4 regions of the Kitasatospora sp. NPDC001261 genome follow, and region 2 is predicted to be linked to each of the others. Evidence: riboswitches for the same ligand, from Rfam matches in the RefSeq annotation. Region 2 holds a riboswitch; each other region holds the start of a gene.
The links. Region 2 has a riboswitch for cyclic di-AMP ahead of ACFY4B_RS39495 (peptidoglycan DD-metalloendopeptidase family protein). Riboswitches for the same ligand answer to the same signal wherever they lie in the genome.
Positions count from the first base shown of each region.

Region 1: another riboswitch for cyclic di-AMP. It lies ahead of ACFY4B_RS17335 (transglycosylase family protein); the one in region 2 lies ahead of ACFY4B_RS39495 (peptidoglycan DD-metalloendopeptidase family protein).
Region 3: another riboswitch for cyclic di-AMP. It lies ahead of ACFY4B_RS34075 (M23 family metallopeptidase); the one in region 2 lies ahead of ACFY4B_RS39495 (peptidoglycan DD-metalloendopeptidase family protein).
Region 4: another riboswitch for cyclic di-AMP. It lies ahead of ACFY4B_RS20770 (transglycosylase family protein); the one in region 2 lies ahead of ACFY4B_RS39495 (peptidoglycan DD-metalloendopeptidase family protein).

Region 1 covers NZ_JBIAXP010000011.1:237,877-242,105, forward strand. Annotated here, with positions in the region: gene ACFY4B_RS17325 (septum formation initiator family protein) at 1-320, opposite strand, end outside; gene eno (phosphopyruvate hydratase) at 415-1,701, opposite strand; gene ACFY4B_RS17335 (transglycosylase family protein) at 2,041-2,946, opposite strand; cyclic di-AMP (ydaO/yuaA leader) riboswitch at 2,952-3,120, opposite strand; gene ACFY4B_RS17340 (cytochrome P450) at 3,342-4,229, opposite strand, start outside.
Region 2 covers NZ_JBIAXP010000043.1:34,831-39,059, forward strand. Annotated here, with positions in the region: gene ACFY4B_RS39490 (APC family permease) at 1-785, opposite strand, end outside; gene ACFY4B_RS39495 (peptidoglycan DD-metalloendopeptidase family protein) at 1,131-2,111, opposite strand; cyclic di-AMP (ydaO/yuaA leader) riboswitch at 2,114-2,314, opposite strand; gene ACFY4B_RS39500 (MFS transporter) at 2,666-4,147, shown strand; gene purB (adenylosuccinate lyase) at 4,155-4,229, opposite strand, start outside.
Region 3 covers NZ_JBIAXP010000031.1:105,181-109,409, reverse strand. Annotated here, with positions in the region: gene ACFY4B_RS34080 (hypothetical protein) at 1-358, shown strand, start outside; gene ACFY4B_RS34075 (M23 family metallopeptidase) at 452-1,300, opposite strand; cyclic di-AMP (ydaO/yuaA leader) riboswitch at 1,313-1,471, opposite strand; gene ACFY4B_RS34070 (YiaA/YiaB family inner membrane protein) at 1,667-1,957, shown strand; gene ACFY4B_RS34065 (alpha/beta fold hydrolase) at 2,033-2,914, shown strand; gene ACFY4B_RS34060 (TetR/AcrR family transcriptional regulator) at 2,974-3,540, shown strand; gene ACFY4B_RS34055 (SpoIIE family protein phosphatase) at 3,668-4,229, shown strand, end outside.
Region 4 covers NZ_JBIAXP010000014.1:233,736-237,964, forward strand. Annotated here, with positions in the region: gene ACFY4B_RS20770 (transglycosylase family protein) at 1-1,197, opposite strand, end outside; cyclic di-AMP (ydaO/yuaA leader) riboswitch at 1,184-1,354, opposite strand; gene ACFY4B_RS20775 (hypothetical protein) at 1,806-2,765, opposite strand; gene ACFY4B_RS20780 (DUF397 domain-containing protein) at 3,324-3,587, shown strand; gene ACFY4B_RS20785 (ATP-binding protein) at 3,973-4,229, opposite strand, start outside.

The DNA of each region.
Region 1 (4,229 bases), on a different contig from region 2:
CTGGCGGAGGCCTGACCGGCCGGGTCCACCGCGATGTACGGGGTCTCCCCCGGCACCGCGTAGTGCAGCCGGGCGCGGGCCTGCGCCTTGACGTACTCCGGGTCCTGCCAGCGGGCCTTCTCCCGGCGCAGCTGCTCGACCTGCTGGCGCGCGTGGTCGGCCTTCGCCCGCTGGGCGGAGATCTCGGCGCGCTGGGAGATGAACTGCCGCGTCGGGTAGGCGAGGATCGCCACCAGCGAGCAGAGCACCAGGACGAGGACGGTCGCCCGGCTCGTGAACCGGGGCCGGGCCGCCAAGCCCGGGATCCTCCAGCCAGCCATCTCCCGTATCCCCTCCTGGTCGCGACGGTGCCCCGCCGTCCACCCTACGGGGTGAACGGCGGGGCACCGGTCAGGCGTGCGCTACCGGGAGCGCTCAGCCCTCGTGGCGGAAGCGCGGGAAGGCGCCGCGGCCGGCGTACTCGGCGGCGTCGTCGAGGATCTCCTCGATGCGCAGCAGCTGGTTGTACTTGGCGACGCGCTCGGAACGGGCCGGGGCACCGGTCTTGATCTGGCCGCAGTTGGTGGCGACGGCCAGGTCGGCGATGGTGACGTCCTCGGTCTCGCCGGAGCGGTGCGACATCATGCAGCGGTAGCCGTTGCGCTGGGCCAGCTCGACGGCGTCCAGGGTCTCGGTCAGCGAACCGATCTGGTTCACCTTCACCAGCAGCGCGTTGGCGGTGCCGGTCTCGATGCCGCGGGCCAGACGGGCCGGGTTGGTGACGAACAGGTCGTCGCCGACCAGCTGGACCTTGTCGCCCAGCTTGTCGGTCATGGCCTTCCAGCCGGCCCAGTCCGACTCGTCCAGCGGGTCCTCGATGGAGACCAGCGGGTAGGCGGCGACCAGCTCGGCGTAGTACTCGATGAGCTCGGCGGCGGTGAGGTCCTTGCCCTCGAACCGGTAGGCGCCGTCCTCGTAGAACTCGGAGGAGGCGACGTCCAGGGCCAGCGCGACGTCACGGCCGGGCACGTAGCCGGCCTTCTCGATGGCCTCGACGATGAGGTCCAGGGCCTCGCGGTTGGAGTCCAGGTTCGGGGCGAAGCCGCCCTCGTCGCCCAGACCGGTGGACAGGCCGCGCTCCTTCAGCACGCCCTTGAGCGTGTGGTAGACCTCGACGCCCCAGCGGACGGCCTCGGAGAAGGACTCCGCGCCGATCGGGGCGATCATGAACTCCTGGATGTCGACGTTGGAGTCCGCGTGCGACCCGCCGTTGAGGATGTTCATCATCGGGACCGGCAGGACGTGCGCGTTCGGGCCGCCCAGGTAGCGGAACAGCGGCAGGTCGCTGGCCTCGGAGGCGGCGTGCGCGACGGCCAGCGAGACGCCCAGGATGGCGTTGGCGCCGAGCGAGGACTTGTCCGGGGTGGCGTCCAGGTCCAGCATGGCCTGGTCGATCAGGCGCTGCTCGGTGGCGTCGTAGCCGACCAGCTCCGGGCCGATCTGCTCGATGACGGCCAGGACGGCCTTCTCGACGCCCTTGCCGAAGTAGCGGTTCTTGTCGCCGTCGCGCAGCTCCAGCGCCTCGAAGGCACCGGTGGAGGCACCCGACGGGACAGCGGCACGACCCGTGCTGCCGTCGTCGAGGCCGACCTCGACCTCGACCGTGGGGTTGCCGCGGGAGTCGAGGATCTCACGGGCTACGACGACATCGATGGACGGCACGAGGCATCTCCTTGCGAGAGCAGGGTCCGGTCTGACGGTGGTGCTGCCAGCAGGACGATTGCGGAGTCGTTACGACCAGAGCCTAACCGCCCGGGCTGCCGTGGCCGCGTCGGCCTCGGTCCCGTCTCACCGTGTGGCCCTGCTACCCACCGGTAGTTCACCTGCTTGTCCCAGCTTGTCCCACCGGAGCGGGCGAATGCGGACGAAGGGGACCGGTAGGACCGGCCCCCTTCGGACGGCGGGGTGGAGCGGCGTCGACGCCGAGCGCTCCGGCGCGGCGGCGGGCGCCCCCGGCGGGCACCCCGGCCTCGGGGTGCTGCCGGCGTCGGGCGGGGCGGCTCAGCCGAGGTGCAGCACCTGGCCGGGCATGATCAGGTTCGGGTCGCCGCCGACGGTGGAGTGGTTCTGCTCGTACAGCGCGCTCCAGCCGCCGGACACGCCCTGGGCGGCGGCGATGGTCGACAGGGTGTCACCGGCACGGACGGTGTAGTCGTGGCCGGCGGCCTGCGGGGCCTGCTGCGCGGCGCGCGGGGCGTACTGCGGCTGGGCGGCGGCCTGGCCGGCGTACTGCTGGTAGACGCTCTGGTGGCTGGTCCAGTACCAGCCGCCGTTGTTCTGGTACCAGTACACCTTGGCGTCGGCGTCCCAGCCGGCCTTGCCGGAGAAGCCCGGGGTCTGCGGCTGCGCCTGCTGCTGCGGGGCGACCTGCTGGACCGGCTGCGCGGCGGGCTTCTGGGCCGGCTTCTGGGCGGCGGGCTTCTGCGCGACCGGCTTCTCGGCCGGCTTGGCGGCGGGCTTCGGGGCCTGCTGCTTGGGGGCGGACTGCGGCTTGGCGTCCGAGGAGGTGTCGACCGAGGCCGGGGCACCGCCCTTGGTCAGACCGGCCTTCTGGGAGCAGACCGGCCAGGCGCCCGGACCCTGCGAGGCCAGCACCTTCTCGGCGACCGAGATCTGCTGGGCCTTGCTGGCCTGGTTGGCCTGCGCCGCGTAGGCGGTGCCGCCGTACGCCTTCCAGGTGCTGGACGTGAACTGGAGGCCGCCGTAGAAGCCGTTGCCGGTGTTGATGCTCCAGTTGCCGCCGCTCTCGCACTGGGCGACGGAGTCCCAGGTGGAGGCCGGGGCGGCGGAGGCGCCGGTGGCGGTGAGGAGCGGCATCGCGAGTCCGACGCCGGCCACACCGGCGACGGCGATGGCCTTCTCGGCCTGGGTGCGACGACGGTGACGGCCAGTTCCAACGAACAGCATGAAGAGGTCCCTCTCCGTACGCCTGCGAGGTGAGCTGTCGGGTTCGGACCGGGAGGTGGCCCGGCCGCCGTACGCGGAAACGATTCCGCTCGGGCGGCTTCACCCCAAGCCGTGGGGAGACGGCAACAAACCTGGTTCCCCCGCCCCTGCCCAGGGTTCTGGTCGGTTTCCCGTGACGCGGCGGGCAGGATTCGGCGTTCCGCGTACGAGGTCCGCAGCTGCGAACTCCAGGGAGAGTAGACAGATCATCAGACCAATCACAAGCTCATATCACCGATATCACACAACAATTACGGCCCGTGTCCGATCGCCTACCAACAGCGGCGTTATGTCCGGATTGATGGGTGTTCACACCCCCGTCGGCGGGCAATCGGCGACCTCCCGTCAGCGTGATCTCAGCAGGTCGGAGGCGTCGAAGAGGCATCCGGAACGGGGTGCAGAGGGGCGTGCGGGGAACGGCTCTCCGGACTGAATTCCACCGGGAGTTCGCGCAGGCCACGCATGATCAGACCACCCCGCCAGCGCAGATTCTCCGGGCTTTCCGCGAGCCGCAGATCGGGCAGCCGGGAAAGCAGCGTGGCCAGCGCGGCACGCCCTTCGAGCCGCGCCAGCGGAGCGCCGATGCAGTAGTGGATGCCGTGCCCGAAGCCCAGGTGGGGGTTGTCCTTCCGGGCCAGGTCCAGGGTGTTCTCCGCCGCGAACCGGGCCGGGTCGCGGTCCGCCGCGGCCAGCACCACCAGCACCGGGTCGCCGACCGGGATGTCCACCCCGCCGATGGTCAGCGGACGGGTCGCGAACCGCCAGGTCGCCAGCTCCACCGGCCCGTCGTAGCGCAGGAGTTCCTCGATCCCGGTCTCCAGCAGCGCGCTCTCCCCGCGCACCACCGACTCCTGCAGCAGCCGGCGCTGCTCCGGATTGCGCAGCAGCGCGTAGGTGCCGTTGCCGATCAGGTTCACGGTGGTCTCGAAACCCGCGAACAGGAGGATGAAGGCCATCGCCGCGGCCTCGTTCTCGGTCAGGTGCTCACCGTGGTCGCCGGCCCGGATCAGGCCCGAGATCAGGTCGTCCCCGAGGTCCGCCCGCTTGCGGTGGATCAGCTCCAGCAGGTACGCCCGCATCCGCTTCACCGCCCGCCCCACGCCGCCGCGTTGGCCCCCGCCGTGGCGGATCATCATCCCGGCCCAGTCGCGGAAGTCGTCCTGGTCCTCGGCCGGCACCCCGAGCATGTCGCAGATCGCGTAGATGGGGAGCGGGAACGCGAACTCGTGGATCAGGTCCGCCGA
Region 2 (4,229 bases):
AGCGTGGCCCGCGGCACCACCCGCTTCGGGTCGCGGGACTCCTCGCCGTACATCGCGGTGGACTCGAAGCCCACCCAGGACCAGAACGCGAAGAACAGTCCGAGCCCGGCCGCCGAGGTGCCCGAACTCCCCACCCCCTTCAGCGCGTTCAGCGGGTTCAGGGTCCCGGCCGCGAGCCCGTCCGGCCCGCCGCCGGAGAGCAGCACCGCCAGTGAGACCGCCGACAGGACGCCGATCTCCAGCACCAGCGCGACCCCGAGCACCCTGGCCGTCAGATGCAGGTCGAACCAGCCCATCACCCCGATCACCGCCGCCCCGAACAGCGCGTACCAGCCCCAGCCGACGTCCACCCCCAGCTGCGAACGGACCAGCCCGCGCAGCGAGTACGCGAAGAAGCCGAGGGCCGCGGCCTCGGTGACGACGTACGCGAGCACCGCGAGCAGCCCCGAGGCCATCCCCGCCACCCGCCCCAGCCCGTGCGAGACGTAGCCGTAGAACGCGCCGGCCGCGGTGATGTGCCGGGCCATCGCCACGTAGCCGACCGAGAACACCGTCAGCACCACGGTCGCCACGATGTACGCGGCGGGCGCGCCCGCGCCGTTGCCCTGACCGACGATGATCGGCAGGTTGCCGGTCATCGCGGTGATCGGGGCGGCGGTGGCGAGCGCCATGAACACCACGCCGACCAGGCCGACCGAGTCCGCCTTCAGCCGGTCGACCCCGCCCGCCCCGGGCCGCTCCCGCCCGGCCGTCTCCCCCGCCACGCCCCCGCTGCGGACCGCCATCCGGCCTCCTCGCCTCCCGGCCCGCCCGACCGCCGGACCGGCCGGGCGCTGACCGTCCGCCAGCATGGCGCCCGCAGGCGCCCGGAGATCCCGGCGAACCCCCTGCGGGACACCGGAGTTGACGCTTCGTTCGATCGATCGAACACCCCGGGCGGGCCCGGGAACGAAAGCGGCCGGCCCGGCCGCACGAGGAGGTCCTCATGCGGCCGGGCCGGCCTGGGCGTGTCCCGCGCCCATGTCCGCCGTGCGGCGATCACCCGGTCGAGCGGTCACCCGACATGACCATCCCGGGCGATCGGTTCGCCCGCAGCGGCGGTGGTTCCTGGTACCCCGGAGCTCTCGGGGTCAGAGCGCGACGCCGTGCGCGCGCAGGTAGGCGACCGGGTTGATGTCCGAGCCGTACTCCGAGCCGTTGCGGATCTCGAAGTGCAGGTGCGGGCCGGTCACGTTGCCGGTGGCGCCGGAGAGGCCGATCTGCTGGCCGGCGGTGACGGTCTGACCGATCCTCACGCCGATCGAGGAGAGGTGCGCGTACTCGGCGTAGTGGCCGTCGGCGAGCCTGATCTCGACCTCGTTGCCGTAGGCGCCGCCGTTGCCGGCCTTGACCACGACACCATTGGCGACGGCGCGCAGCGGGGTGCCGGTGGAGGCGACGAAGTCCTGGCCGGTGTGGTGGCCGGAGGCCCACATCGAACCGGCCACGCCGTAGGCGGTGCCGAGCCGCGGGCTCGCCAGCGGGGCGACGAAGCCGGAGGTGGCGGCGGCGACCGGAGTGGCGGTCACGGCCTGGGCCGGAACGGCGACCTGGAGCTGGGTCTCGAGCTGCGCGGACGGCTTGGCGGCCTCGGTCTGCACCTGGACCTGGGCCTGCGGCTTGGCGGCCTGGGTCGCCGGAGCGGACGGCTTGGCGGGCTTGGCCGGAGCGGCGGGCTTCGCCGGGGCGGCGTCGGCGGCCGGAGCGGCGGCGTGGCCGGACAGCGCGAGCTGCTGGCCCGGGAAGATCAGGTTCGGGTTGGCGCCGACGACCGAGCGGTTCTGCTCGTACAGCGCGTGCCAGCCGCCCTCGACGTTCCTGGCGTCGGCGATCTTGGACAGGGTGTCACCGCTGACGACGCGGTAGCTCTCCTGCGCGGCCTGGGCGGCCGGAGCGGCGGCCTTCGCGGCCTGCTTGGCCTCGGTGGAGGCGGCGGCCGGAGCGGCCGGGGTGTGGGCCTGGGCGCTCATCGCGGTGACGAGCGGGAGGGCGAAGGACACACCGGTGACGGCGGTGGCGATGCCGATGCGGGCGGCGCGGGGCAGGGCGATACGACGAGCCTGTGCAGGCATGGAATTTTCCTCTCCGACGCCTGCGAGGTGAGCTGTCGGGTTCGGGCTGGAGTTGCCCGGCCGCTTGCGCGGCTTCACCCCAAGCCGGTCCTGGACGCCCGCGCCCTGAGGCGCGAACTCCGGTCCGGCGACTTACCTGTGGGTCCCCCGCTCCTGCCGTACAGAGTTCGTTTCGAACCACCGGGCAGCGGCAGGACTCGGCGTTCCACCCGGCGGATCCGTCCGGACTGGCCGGGCGGTCGCTGAACTAAAACCCATCCGTTCGGGTGAAGCAATGTCGATCTCTTGAAACGGCAACGATCCCCCCTGTCCCAGTGACCCTCCGCAGGCCCGAGCCCACGGTGCGTACACAACCCATTCACCCCCCGCCACTGATCCACGACCCTGCGCCGAGATCGGCCACGCCGCGCACCCGTCCGCTCACGCACCGCCAGCCGCCAACACACCCACCGGTGACCCTTGTCACGTGCGCCTCGGCAGCGCAGGATTCGCCCGTGGCCACCTCCGAGGCCGGCACCCTGCGCCTGGGCACCGCGCAGGGTCGCTGGGTACTAATGGCGACGGTGCTCGGCTCCAGCATGGCGATGCTGGACGGCACCGTGGTGAACGTCGCGCTGCCCCGGATCGGCGCCGACCTCGGCGCCTCCCTCGCGTCCCTGCAATGGACCCTGAACGCCTATCTGCTCACCCTGGCGGGCCTGATCCTGCTCGGCGGCGCGCTCGGCGACCGCTACGGGCGGCGCAAGGTCTTCCTGATCGGCGTGGTCTGGTTCGCCGTCGCCTCCGCGGCCTGCGCCGCCGCGCCGAGCATCCATGTGCTGATCGCCGCCCGCGCCGTCCAGGGCATCGGCGGGGCGCTGCTCACCCCCGGCTCGCTCGCCATGCTCCAAGCCGTCTTCCACCCTGACGACCGCTCGGCGGCGGTCGGGCTCTGGTCCGGCCTCGGCGGGGTGTCGGCGGCGGTCGGCCCCTTCCTCGGCGGCTGGCTGGTGGACGGCCCCGGCTGGCGCTGGATCTTCCTGCTGAACCTGCCGCTCGCCGCCGCCGTGATCGCGGTCACCACCCGGTCGGTGCCGGAGAGCCGGGACGAGGGCGCCTCCGGCCGCTTCGACGTCCTCGGCGCCGTGCTCGCCGCCCTCGCCCTCGGCGCGATCACCTACGCGCTGACGGCGGCCGGCGAGGGCCTGTCCCCCGCCGTCTGGGTCAGCGGGGTGCTCGGAGTGGCGCTCGGCGTCGCCTTCGTGGCGGTCGAGCGCCGCGCGCCCGATCCGATGCTGCCGCTCGGACTGTTCTCCTCCCGGCTGTTCACCGCCGTGAACCTGGTCACCCTGTGCGTGTACGCGGCGTTCAGCGGCGTCTTCTTCCTGCTGGTGGTGCAGCTCCAGATCGTGTCCGGCTTCTCGCCACTGGTCTCGGGCTTCGCGCTGGTGCCGATCACCGTGCTGATGCTGCTGCTGTCCGCGCGCGCCGGGCGGCTCGGCAAGCGGATCGGCCCGCGCATCCCGCTGACCGTCGGCCCCCTGCTGTGCGCCGCCGGGGTGCTGCTGATGCTGCGCGTCGGCCCGGACTCCTCCTACTGGGTGGACGTGCTGCCCTCCGTCACGGTGATGGGCTGCGGCATGACGCTGCTGGTCGCACCGCTGACGGCGACCGTGCTGGCCGCCGTCGAGGTCCGGCACGCGGGCATCGCCAGCGGGGTCAACAACGCCGCCGCCCGCGCGGCCGGCCTGCTCGCGGTCGCCGCCCTCCCGGCGCTGGCCGGGCTGAGCGGCGACGCCTACCGGGTGCCCTCCTCGGTCGACTCCGCCTTCCACACCGCGATGCTGATCTGCGCGGGCCTGCTGGCCGCCGGCGGGCTGATCGCCCTCGCGACCGTACGGGGCAACGTGCTCGCCGCCGACGACCAGCAGGTGGCCGAACCGAACTGCGACTGGCCGTGCGGCACCACCACCCCGCCGCTGGACCCGGGCCACGTCCCCGCGACGCGCGAGGGCCCCGCCACCGGTCCGGCGGCGGGGCCCTCGGCTCAGGGCTGACGAGACGTCAGAGGATGTCGCCGGGCGCGTACTTGGCGGCCTCCGGGTAGGCGGCCGCGACGGCCTCTACCTGGCGGACCAC
Region 3 (4,229 bases), on a different contig from region 2:
GCTGGCACCGGCCGGCTGGCTGGACGAGCCGGACGAGCAGGGCTGGGGCCCGGGCCGGGTGCTGTCGGTCGGCATGGCCACGGACGGCGCGCGGCGGCTGCTGGAGCAGGGCCTGATGCGGCGCAGCTACCGCAACCTGGCGGAGCTGACCGCGCTGGGGCGGCCGATGCCGGAGGAACTGGCCGGGGACTTCGGGCGGTTCGAGGAGGCGGCGGTCGAGGCGGCGCTCGACCTGTTCGGCGGGTGGACGGTGCCGGGGCTGCCGCGGCTGCTGGTGACGGAGTTCCCGGAGCTGGCGCCGGAGCCGGGCCAGGAGGAGATCGAGGCGTACCTGGCGCAGCTGCCCGCCGAGGAGTGAGACGCCGCGCGGAAGCCCCCGGTCCGGTGCTGGTGCTCCGGGCCGGGGGCTTCGCGCTGGGTCCGCCCGGGCGGGTGCCTCAGGGCGGGTGCGTCAGGGGTTGAGGCCGCGCTGCTGGAGCCAGGGCTCCGGGTCGACCGGGGCGCCGCCGCCGGGGCGGACCTCCATGTGCAGGTGCGGGCCGGTGACGTTGCCGGTCGCGCCGACCTTGCCGATCTGCTGGCCGGCGGCGACCTTGCCGGAGCCCTTGGTGATCGCGGAGAGGTGGCAGTACCAGATCTCGGTGCCGTCGGGCAGGGTCTCGACGATCCGGTAGCCGTACGAGCCGGCCCAGCCGGCCGAGGTGATGGTGCCCTGGCCGAGCGCGTGGACCGGGGTGCCGGTGTCGGCGGCGAAGTCCAGGCCGGTGTGCAGGTTGGCCCAGTAGCGGGCGCTCTGGCCGTAGTGGGCGGAGAGCCGGTAGTCCGTCACCGGGAGGGTGAGGGCGGCGGCCTTGGCCCGCTCGGCCTCCTCGGCGGCGCGCTTGGCCTCGGCCTCCTTGGCGGCGGCCTTGGCCTCCGCCTCCTGGGCGGCCTGGAGCCGGGCGGTCTCCTCGGCGGCGGTGCGCTGGCTGTCGGCCTGGTTCTGGATGCGGGCGGCGAGCGCGAGGCCGGGGTCGGCGGAGAGGGCGACCGCCGTCTCGTCCGGGGCCTCGATGGCGGGGGCGGCGGCCGGGGTCGCCGAGGTGAAGCCGGTGGCACCCAGGGTGGCGGCGACGGCGGTGACGCCGAGCAGCGGGGAGGTTCCGCGGGTCTGACGCGGCATCCGGTGGCGGTTGGTCTCGGCCTCCGCGGCGAAGTCCTCCGGGCCGAAGGCCTCGGGGCCGTCCGGGCCGGGGTGGTCGAGGAGCTGGGTACCGGCTGCGAAGCCGGCCGGGTGTGCCGGGGTGTGCGTCGACGCCACGGAGGCGCGCTCCTTTCCTTCCTTCGCGCCTACCGGGTTAGCTGACGGGTTCGGAGCAGGAAGGTCTCCTACGGCCGGGCCGAAGCCCCGCCGATTCACCCCAAGGAACGTGGTTCCCCGGCTCCCTGACCTGCCCGGAGGCCGGTCGGTGGGATTAGGCGACGGCGCACGGTGCCGTCTGGGTACGGCGTTGACAACCGCGCTGCGTTATCAAACGTTAATCCTAGGAGGCTCTGATTCCAAGCCATCCGTTCGGAGCAGCCCCGCGGCAGGTGATCGGACGTCAACGAACGGTCCCTCATGCACGGCCCCATCTGAGTACGCCTACTCATGTGCGGCCCGGCCGGGCCGCAGCATCCTGACGCCATGAGCGCACCGATGCAGACCCGCACCACGGCCGCCTACTACCTCCAGGCCGTCCTGTCCTTCGCCCTGTCGGGCACCGCCCTCGCCGTGGGGATCATCTACCTGCCGGTCGGCGGGTGGACCCGGGCCTTCCTCGGGCTCGGGCTCCTCTTCACGGTCAGCTCCGCGTTCACGCTGGCGAAGGTGATCCGGGACCGGCAGGAGTCCAACGACATGGTCACCCGGGTGGACCAGGCCCGGCTGGAGAAGCTGCTCAGCGAGCACGACCCGTTCAAGGTCGAAGGGGTCTGACCGCTCCCTTCCCCCTCTTCTCCGACGCCTCCGACGCCCGACCGCTTGACGGCTAAGGCTATTAGCCTTAGCTTTATGGCTATCGGCAGCAACGCCGATGCCCCGCACCGGCGGCCCGAGGAGGACCCCATGAACGGCACCATCACCCCGAGCACCCAGTACCTCACCGTCCCCGGCGGCCGGATCGCCTACGACGACACCCGGCAGGGCGACGGCACCCCGGTCGTCCTGCTCCCCGGCATGCTCGACAGCCGGGCCGCGTACCGGCACCTGCGCCCGCTGCTCGTCGCCGCCGGCCACCGGGTCGTCACCATGGACCTGCGGGGCTTCGGCGAATCCTCGATCACCTGGGACGACTACGGCCCGGCCGCCCTCGCCGGCGACGTCCTCGCCCTGCTCGACCACCTCGGCATCGAACGCGCCGTCCTCGCCGGGAACTCGTACACCGGAGCGACCGTCGTCAAGGCCGCCGGGGACGCCCCCGAGCGGGTCGCCGGGATCGTCCTGCTCAACGCCTTCGTCGAGAACCCGCCGCAGGGCGCCCTGATGCGCGGCGCCATGGGCCTGATGGGCGCCGCCCTCGTCCACTGGCCGGCCGCCTGGGGCTTCTACCTGCGCCGGATGGCCTTCCCCGGCGCCAGGCCCGCCGACTTCGACGCGTACGTGGACGGGCTGGTCGCCGCGCTGCGCACCCCGGGCCGGAAGACCGCCACCCGCGGGTACGTCCACGGCGACTCGGCGCCGGTCGGCTGGACGGCCGCGGTGCGGTGCCCGGCCCTGGTCGTCATGGGCAGCAAGGACCCCGACTTCCCGAAGCCGGAGCTGGTCGCCGACCGGCAGGCCGCCGCGCTCGGCGCGCGGAAGGCGATGATCGAGGGGTCCGGGCACTACCCGATGGCCGACAACCCGGCGGCCACCGCGGACGCCCTGCTGCCGTTCCTCGCCGAGCTCGGCTGAGCCCCGCCCGTCCGCTGCCCGCCCCTGCCCGACCTGATCCGTACGGAGAGCCCGAACCCATGCCCCGCGTAGGACTGACCCCCGACCAGGTCGTCGACCACGCCCTCGCCCTCATCGACGAGCAGGGCGCCGAGGCCCTCACCCTGGCCTCCGTCGCCGCCCGGGCCGGGGTCGCCACCCCCTCGCTGTACAAGCACGTCAGCGGCGGCCTCGCCGAACTGCGGCGGCTGATCGCCGTCCGGGTCACCGGGGACCTCGCCGACCGGCTGGCCGAGGCGGCCGTCGGACGCAGCGGGGACGACGCCGTCGCCGCCGTGCTGCGCGCCTACCACGCGTACGCCACCGAGCACCCGCACCGCTACAACGCCCTCCCCCAGGCCCCGCAGCCCGACGACGACCTGGCCCGCGCGGCCGCCCGACTCGTCGGCGTGATCATCGCCGTGCTGCGGGAGTACGGGCTCGACGGCTCCGAGGCGGTCCACGCCGCCCGCACCGTGCGCTCCGTCGCCCACGGTTTCGCCTCCCTCACCACGGCCGGCGCCTTCCAGCTCACCGAGGACCTCGCCACCACCCAGGACCGCCTCATCGCCACCCTCACCACCGGTCTCCGCGCCTGGCCCGCGTAAGCGGCCGGAGCGGCGAGTGCGGCACTGCGCAGGAAGTCGGCCCGGCCGACTTCTCGCGGTGGCGGTGGTGCTGGTGCGGCGGTTCGGTCGGCCTTCGCCGGTGGGGGAAATGGGGTATCAAGGACCAGTGCCCCTGGAGCCCGCCGGCAGTCCGACCGCGCGCAGTGCGATGCGCTGCGTGCGGCTGCTGCTGGGCTGCACCAGCGCGGCCGAGCTGCTCGGCACCGTCCTGGCCGAGGGCCCGAGCTGGATCACCGGCGAGGGGTCCGCGCTGTACCTGCTGGACTCCGCCGGGATGCTCCGGCTGACCGCCTCGCACGGGCTGCCGGACTGGGCGCACGAGCGCTACAGCGTGGTCGACCCGGCCGGTGAGCTGCCCGCCGCGATGGCCCTGCGGCTGCGCCGCCCGTACCTGCTCAGCCCCGAGCACACCAGCGTCGACTACCCGAACCGGAACACCGGCATGGGCACCGGGATGGTCGCCGTGATCACCCTGCCGATGGTCGTGGACGAGCGGCCGATCGGTGTGCTGGCCCTGGCGCTGGCCCACCGGGGCACCGTGCCGCGCCGCGACCTGGACGTCCTGGAGACCCTCGCCGAGGCCTGCGCCCACCGGCTGGCCCATCTGCTGGACCACGCCGACGCCCACCTCCCGTACGGCACCCGGGCACCGTACGGCGTCCGGTTAC
Region 4 (4,229 bases), on a different contig from region 2:
GGCGGCGACGCGCGGGACGGAGACGCCCGCGGCGCGCAGCGCGGCCTGGGTCAGGCCGGAGCAGTCCCAGCCGCCGTTGCCGGTGCCGCCGTAGACGTACGCCTGACCGACCTTCGACTCGGCGAAGGAGACCGCCGCGGCCATGCTGCCGGTCACGGCCGGCGCCTGGGTCTGGGTCTGGGTCTGCGTCTGGGCCTGGGGCTGCGGAGCGGGCTTGGTGGCGGGCTTCGCGGCCGGCTTGGTGGACGGCTTGGCGGCCGGGGCCTCGGGCTGCGCGGTCGGCTGGGCGTTCACGGCACCGCCGTTCGCGGACTGGCCGGACTTCTGCGAGCGGTCGAACCAGGTGAAGTCCGAGCCGGACGTGCCGGCGGAGGACTGGCCGGCCCGGGCCTGGCCGTTGCCGCCGAAGGACAGCTGCTGGCCCGGGTAGATGATGTCCGGACCCTCGGTCAGGGTGCCGCGGTTGAGGTCGTACAGCCGCTGCCAGCCGCCCTGCACCTTGTGCTGGTCGGCGATCGCGGACAGCCAGTCGCCCTCGACGACGGTGTAGTCGCCGCCCTGGGCCTGCTGCTGGCGCTTCTGCACCCAGTCGCTCCGGTTGCCGGAGGCGGCGGAGTCGGTGGAGGCCTGCGCGTCGCCCTGGGCGGGCGCGGCGGGCTTCGCGGCGGGGGTCTGCGGCTGCGCGGGCTTGGCGCTGGGCTTCGCGGCCGGAGCGGCCGGAGCGGCCGGCTTGGCGCTCTGGGCGGGCGCGGCGGGCTTGGCGGCGGTCGAACCCGCCGAGGTGTCAACGGCGGCCGCGGCGCCGCCCTTGGTGAGCCCGGCCTGGACCGAGCAGACCGGCCAGGCGCCGGGGCCCTGCGAGGCGAGGACCTTCTCGGCGACGGCGATCTGCTGGTCCTTGGTGGCCAGGTCGGCGCGGGCCGCGTAGGCCGTGCCGCCGAAGGCGGACCAGGTGCTGGAGGTGAACTGGAGGCCGCCGTAGAAGCCGTTGCCGGTGTTGATGCTCCAGTTGCCGCCGCTCTCGCACTGGGCGACCTTGTCCCAGGTGGCGACGGAGGCGGCCGAGGCGGTGCCGGTGGTGAGGCAGGGGACGGTGAGGCCGACGCCCGCGACGCCGAGGGCGGCGATCACGCGACGGGTACGGCCGGACAGACGGGTGCCGTTGGTGGGCAGCATGAAGACGTGGTCCTCTCCCACGCCTGCGAGGTGAGCTGTCGGATTCGGGCTGGAGTTGCCCGGCCGTGCGGTGAGCACGGCTTCACCCCTAGCCCTGGACCGTTCCGGAGAGCGGTCCGGGGCGACTTACCTGTGGGTCCCCCGCTCCTGCCGTGGTGCGTTTTCGCGCTTCCAGGACATCCGACGGCAGGACTCGGCGTTGCGGATGACCGGGTTCGTGTGGTCACGAACGGGGAGCACGTTAATCAGACTTAAGTTCAAACTGCAAACCACTGTGATGTGCATCACGGTTTAGTGGAAACTGCCAAAATTGCCACTCACCATGATCGTAAATGATCGTTTTCAGGCAATGCTGTTGTGGAAGCCGACAACTGGCTCCGCCTCAGGAGTGGCGTGACGGTGCGTCGAATCGCGGAGTGGCACACTCCGGCGGGTGGGGGAGCGGCCGCGATCGGAGCATGTGAATCCACGCTCCCTATTTCCTTTCAAATAGCGCCAGAACGGACATTCCCCTTCATTGCCGGGTGACTCCCGTACGGGACGGACGGGGTGGGGGGAAGTACGCGGAAGGGCCCGGAACGCGATCCGTTCCGGGCCCTTCGGTGCGCGCGAACCCGCGCGCGGTGTCCTTATCGTCCGCCAGGCCCCTCGGCGGCCGCGTGGGCGCCACGGGAGCCCTCCACGACCCCCTCGGCCTCGGCGGCGGCCGCCGCCTCCGCCTCGGCCCGTGCCAGGTCCTCCGGGGACGGCGTGGGCAGCGCGGCCAGGTAGGTGGAGGCGATCAGCTGGCCGACCGACGGGTAGGCGCCCAGCGGCGCGGCCGACGGGCAGCCGGTCTCCTCGGCGGCGGTGGCGAGCAGCTCGGAGTCCGCCTCCGGGCCGATCACCAGCGGGGCCAGCGCCGGGCGCTGCGAGCCGGTGTCCTTGAGGTGGTTGACGGCCGCGGCCACCGAGCCGGGCACGTCGAGCGCGGCGGCGACGACCGGCACGGCCAGCCGGGCGGCCAGCAGCACGCCGGTGATGCCGGCCGCGGCGGCCGCGTCCTCGCCGCCGACGGTGGTCAGCACCACGCCGTCCGCGGCGGTCGCGATGGCGAACAGTCGGGCGCGGTCGGCCCGGGCCAGCCCGGCCTCGGAGAGCCGGACGTGCACGGCCTCGGCCAGCAGCGGGTGCGGGCCCAGCGGGTCGGTGACGGGCGCGCCGTACTCGGCGGCGAGCGCGTGAAGCCCGGTCAGGAAGGTGTGCGGGCCGGGCACCAGCGGCACCAGGACGGGCATCGGCCGCCCGGCCTCGGCGGCCAGGGCCAGCAGCTCGGCCACGGTGCGGTCCTCGCCGCTCGCGCCCGCCGCACCGTCACCGGGGAGGTAGCCGACGGCCGTCTGGACGCCGTTCTGCTCGGTGCGGACGATCGAGAGCAGCTCCTCGACGACCGAGCGGGACTCGGGCCCGGCGGTCGCGGGCACGGCGAGCACCAGGGCCGGGGCGCCGGCCGGGATCTCGGGGCGCTCGGGACGACGGTGGCGCCCCCGCGCACGGGAGCCTGGAGTACGGACGGGCAGTGGCGCGCCCGGAATGGCTGCGGTGCTCATGCCGGAGATCGTAGGACATCGGCCCGTCCGGCTTGCAGTCGGCTGCCGTACGGGTTTCGCGTGCTCGCGGTACGGACCCGGTGCGTCTCCGGCGCCGGTCCGGGCGCTTTGCCTACAATCCGGACATTCTTCGCCCAACCCCCGCGTGGTGGCCGGTGCTTGTCCCGACGCGATCCGAGGGGGCGGGCGTTGCACCCGGCGCGCGTGAGATGTCTCACAGCATGAGCCCGGCTTGACGGAGGGTCACGGGCGGGCGACTCCCGGCATTCGAAGATCAACATTCAGCGGGGAGGTGCTCACGGCCGGTTATCGCGGGCTCGACGATTCATCGGCTATGTCCGTTTACGTACCGTCAGGGGAAGGGCCCGTGAAGAGTTCGCGGCTGCGGGTAAAAGGCCTCGTGCACCTGCAATGTCCCGTGCTGATGCACGTGCACTGCGGCTATCATCACGTCAAGTGAGGCGTTGTGCCGGACCGGTACGGGGCCGGTCCGTTCGTTTCGGCGGTGCCGGGGGCGCCGCGCTGGACGACAACTCCGGAGCTCTTCGGGAGATTTCTATGCACGACTCGCAGGACACGCACGGCTCGTACGACACCTACAACGGGATGGCCGCCGCCGATCTCCAGGGGGTGGTCTGGCAGAAGAGCCGGCACAGCAACTCCCAGGGCAACTGCGTCGAGTTCGCGGCCCTGCCGGGCGGCGATGTGGCGATGCGCAACTCGCGGTTCCCGGACGGCCCCGCACTCATCTACACCCGGGCCGAGATCTCCGCCCTGCTGCTGGGGGCGAAGGACGGGGAGTTCGACCACCTGGCGGTCTGACCGGCCGCCGTGCTCCATCATCGGGGGGCCGTCGTGGGTGCCGACACCACGACGGCCTTTGTCTTTGTCTCCTCCGGATGTCTTCGCTCCGGAGGCCTCTCCCGGATCCGTCCGGCCGCCCGGCCCGCCCGGCCGCGCTGAGCCGCTCGCGGTTCCGTGGTGCCGGAGGCTCTCGACGGGGCCTGCTGGAAGCGCCCGGGGTGCGGTCCTCCCGGGGTGTCCGTCGACCGGCCGCGCGCCGTCCGGCGCGGGGTCCGTCCCGAAGGCAGGGCTCCTCCGGAGCGCAGGGCCTGTCCCGGGGTCAGGGCTCGTCCGGAACGCCGGGCCCGCTCGGAGCACGGGGCTCGCTGGGAGCACAGGACCCGCTCGGAGCGCGGGGCCCGTCCTAGGCCGAGCGCCGATGCCGTCCGCCGGCGTCGACGGGACCGTCGAGCGGTGAGCGGCCGCCGAGCCCGGGGTGTCCGTCCAGCGGGGAACCGCCGACCGACTCGGCCTCGAACATCGCCCAGACCACCTTGCCGCTGCCCAGCGGGTGCCAGCCCCAGGAGCGGCTGAACGACTCCACCAGGTGCAGCCCGCGGCCCGATTCGGCGACGAAGTCGGCCTCCCGGGCGACCGGGCCGGTGCTGCTCGGATCGCTCA